2 regions of the Rhizobium sp. CFBP 13644 genome follow, and region 1 is predicted to be linked to the other one. Evidence: predicted binding sites of a transcription regulator. Region 1 holds the regulator's gene; the other holds the start of a gene.

Evidence for each region. The regulator LexA, encoded in region 1, represses DNA repair genes until DNA is damaged. The targets are predictions, from matches to a motif close to TGTTCNNNNTGTGTTCNG.
Region 2: ruvC (crossover junction endodeoxyribonuclease RuvC) is a predicted target of LexA. The motif match lies at 1,093-1,110, and genes of this name have one in related genera.

Annotation. Positions count from the first base shown of each region.
Region 1 covers NZ_JACYVF010000008.1:50,980-53,181, forward strand. The annotation lists gene kdsA (3-deoxy-8-phosphooctulonate synthase) at 1-338, opposite strand, end outside; gene lexA (transcriptional repressor LexA) at 582-1,304, shown strand; gene IFT53_RS18320 (glutathione S-transferase family protein) at 1,651-2,202, shown strand, end outside.
Region 2 covers NZ_JACYVF010000002.1:183,127-185,328, reverse strand. The annotation lists gene ruvA (Holliday junction branch migration protein RuvA) at 1-514, opposite strand, end outside; gene ruvC (crossover junction endodeoxyribonuclease RuvC) at 539-1,051, opposite strand; gene IFT53_RS05925 (LLM class flavin-dependent oxidoreductase) at 1,241-2,202, shown strand, end outside.

The sequences.
Region 1 (2,202 bases):
GCAACAATGACGCACTGCTCTTCGGTGTGAATGTCCGAAAGGACTGGAAATCCGAACTGCGCCTTCAATTCTGCGAAAACTTCAAGCGCCTTGTCGATGCCAATGCCGCGCTGGCCCGAAAGCGAGGTGCGATTGGCCTTGTCGTAGGATGATTTGTAAACCAGACCGATTCCCAGCTTGCCGCAGAGTTCGGCCAGCGTTTCGGCAATCATGAAAGCATGGTCGCGGCTTTCCATCTGACACGGACCGGCAATCAGGGAAAATCGTTCGGTGTTCGAGAAAGAGACCGCTCCAGCACCCTCGCCGGCAATGACCTTCAGATTGTTCGTCGCACTCATGGTTTTCCCTTGGAACAAATGAAACAGTGCACGGGCATCGCGCCCGATCTTAGCAACGCATGTAGCAGTAAGCCGACAGCGAGTCACGGTATAGGAACCGTATTCGGCGGGATTGTGGGCATCGCTGAAACTCGTTTGTACTTTCACTGAGTTTTAAGGGATTGCAGAACACATATGGAACAGATAGTGTTCGTTCTGTATTTGTTTCCCGAATCTCCGCCTCGAATCGTCAAGGGTCTCTTCATGCTCACGCGCAAACAGCAGGAACTGCTTCTATTCATTCATGAGAGAATGAAAGAGTCCGGCGTGCCACCATCTTTCGATGAAATGAAGGATGCACTCGAGCTTGCCTCAAAGTCAGGCATCCATCGGTTGATCACAGCCTTGGAGGAGCGTGGTTTCATTCGCCGGCTACCGAACAGAGCGCGTGCGCTTGAGGTTATCAAGCTTCCCGAATCATATTCGCCCCCAGAAAAGCCACAGCGCGGCTTCACGCCAAGCGTTATTGAAGGCAGTCTCGGCAAAACAGCAGCTGTTGAGCAACGGCCTCAGCCATCGTCTTCCAACAGCAGAAATTCCGAATCAGTCAGTGTACCGGTCATGGGACGCATTGCAGCGGGCGTGCCAATCTCCGCCATTCAGAACAACACTCATGATGTGGTCGTGCCGATGGATATGCTGGGTGCGGGTGAGCATTACGCGCTTGAGGTTAAAGGCGATTCGATGATCGAAGCCGGTATATTTGACGGCGATACCGTCATTATCAAGGATACCAGCACCGCAAATCCCGGTGATATCATCGTGGCTCTGGTGGACGAAGAGGAGGCAACGCTTAAGCGCTTCCGTCGCAACGGCGCGTCTATCGCACTTGAAGCTGCGAACCCTGCTTATGAAACCCGCATATTTGGACCCGACAGGGTCAAGATTCAGGGAAAGCTAGTTGGTCTGATCAGGCGTTATCACTGACCAGCCTGACAGGCTCTTGCCTCGCTTTTCAGGCGCAGTCTTAACTCTGTTGACGCTCGCGGGACCTCAAGTCACAGCGCGGTGATAGAATTGGTTAGCCGGGTATCGACTCCATTACGATTGTGTGATTTTGAGTGAATTTTCCGTTATGTCGGCAGATACTTATGGCATGGAAATGCGCCGTTGCGTTTGAAGGCGGTGCTTGTGACCCGGCATTGATCGCCACGTTGGTGACGGCCATCAAATAATTTGAATGATGCCATCGCTGTGGATGGCTTTATGCAAGAAATTCTCTCGTTTACTGATAGTTTTCTCTTTTTGATCGCTGCCTTCTGGAGCGCCGCCCATGTATCAACTTTTCATCGCCAACAAGAATTACTCGTCTTGGTCGCTGCGCATCTGGGTGCTGATGCGCACGCTCGGAATTGGATTTTCCGAGCGATTCATGCGTTTCGATGACAAGGACCATGCGTTTTCGGAGTTTTCACCGACATCGAAAGTTCCCTGCCTGGTGGATGTTGATCTGACAGTATGGGAATCGCTAGCCATCACCGAATATCTTGCGGAAAAGCATGATGGCGTATGGGCAGCGGATGCAAAGGCGCGGGCCTGGTCTCGCTCTGCCGCTGCGGAAATGCATGCCGGCTTTTCGACATTGCGCAACAACCATCCGATGAGCGTTGGTCTTCGGATACGGCCGTCATCCATATCGGACGCATTGCAGAGAGATATTTCCCGGATCGACGTCTTGTGGCAGCAGGGGCTAAAAGCCCACGGCGGTCCATTCCTCGCGGGTGCTGAGTTCACAGCCGTTGATGCCTTTTTCTGCCCGGTTGCGTTTCGGTTTCAGACCTACGGAACGGCGCTGTCTCCAGCATCGAAGCACTATATGGATCAC
Region 2 (2,202 bases), on a different contig from region 1:
GGGAATAGCCAAGGTTGGTCAGCGCGGAAACGGCATCGGCCACCGGTGCCGACGCTACGCCTTCGCCCAGCTCCTGCTTGAAACCGATGGAGCCGGATGCGTCTCCCGCAAAGGCGGGCGCCTTGTTGCGCAACTCGGTCACGATACGAACAGCCACTTTCGGCCCCACACCCGGAGCGCGAGAAACAACGACCTTGTCCTGCAACGCGATGGCATTGGCAAGTTCGGATGGCGTCAGGGTAGACAGCACGGCGAGCGCCACCTTGGCGCCCACGCCCTGAACGCTCTGCAAAAGGTTGAACCATTCCCGTTCCAGCGCCGTCATGAAACCGAACAGCCTCAGCTGGTCTTCGCGCACATAGGTTTCGATGAAGAGAACAACCGCTTCCCCCGCGGAACCCAGCCGAGACAGGGTGCGCGCCGAGCAATAGGCCACATAACAGACGCCATGCACATCGACGACCACATGGTCATCTGCAATTTCATCGATGGTGCCTTTGAGTTTTCCGATCATGGTAACGCCTGTGAAAAGAGGAAATCAGCTTGCTGCCAGCACGCGGCGCATGCGCTCGCTTGCCCGGTTGTGGGCGTGACAAATGGCAATGGCGAGCGCATCTGCCGCATCATTGCCCTTGAATTCGGCCTTGGGCATCAAAATCTTGAGCATCATGTGAATTTGCTGCTTCTCGCCATGGCCAACCCCGATCACCGCCTTCTTGACGGCATTGGGCGCATATTCGGCAACGGGCAGACCGGCACGGGCCGGAACCAGCATGGCAATGCCACGGGCCTGCCCCAGCTTCAAGGTTGCCACCGCATCCTTGTTGACGAAAGTCTGCTCCACAGCCGCCTCATGCGGTTGATGGGAATGAACGATCTCGGAAAGGCCATCATGCAGCTGGCAAAGCCGCGATGCCAGATCCATGTCGCCATCTGACGTGACAGTGCCGGAAGCCACGAAACGCAGGCTGTTGCCCAGTGTCTCGATGATGCCCCAGCCCATTCGCCGCAGCCCAGGGTCTATCCCGATAATTCGAATCGCATTTTGCATATGGCATCCTAACGTTGCGGCTCGAAACCTGCCAGCGATAAGTGAACAAAACGACAACATTGATCTGAAATGCGCCTTGGCCCTTGCACGAGTTTTTTTGATCCATCGTTCAATTCGCTGCGATTGGGCTGGCAAATCGAGCCATGTCGCTTACATCTTGAGCAACGAAATACGCACCAGGAGCGTCCAATGATCCCTTTTTCCATTCTCGACCTGTCGCCCATTGGTGAAGGCGAGACCGCGAGCAAGGCGCTTGATAATTCCCGTCGCATGGCAATCAAGGCGGAAGAAGAAGGCTATGAGCGCATCTGGCTGGCCGAACATCACGGCATGCCGGGCATTGCCAGCGCCGCGACGTCCATCGTCATCGCCCATGTCGGCGCTGCCACATCGCGCATTCGCGTCGGCTCCGGCGGCATCATGCTGCCAAATCATTCGCCGCTGGTCATCGCCGAGCAATTTGGCACGCTGGATGCGCTGCTGCCCGGCCGCGTCGATCTCGGTCTTGGCCGCGCACCCGGCACGGATATGCGCACCGCCCGCGCTCTGCGCCGCAATCTGGATGCGGGTGCGGAAAACTTCCCGCATGACATCATCGAATTGCAGCGCTATCTCGGCGCCCCGGAACCGGATCAGGCCATCCTGTCCGTGCCGGGCATGAATTCCAATGTGCCGATCTGGCTGTTGGGCTCAAGCACCTATAGTGCCCATGTGGCAGCAGCTCTTGGCCTGCCCTACTCCTTTGCCTCGCATTTCGCACCTGATATGCTGATGGATGCCATCGCGATCTATCGCGAGCGTTTCCAGCCATCAGAAACGCTGAAAGAGCCCTATGTCATGGTCGGCGTGATGGGCGTGGGTGCCAATACGGATGAAGAGGCACAGCATCTGTTCACGTCAGCTCAGCAGCAATTCGTCAATCTGCGCAAAAATGTCCGCACGCAGTTTCCGCGCCCCGTGGAGAGCATGGACGGCCTGTGGAGCGACATGGAGCGCATCACGGTTGACCATACGCTCCGATACGCGGTCGTCGGCTCCCATGACACCATTGAGCGCAAGTTGGGCGACTTCCTGTCTGAGACAGGCGCAGATGAACTGATCATCTCCATGCCGGTCCATGATATCCAGAAACGCCTTCGTTCCGTCGAGGT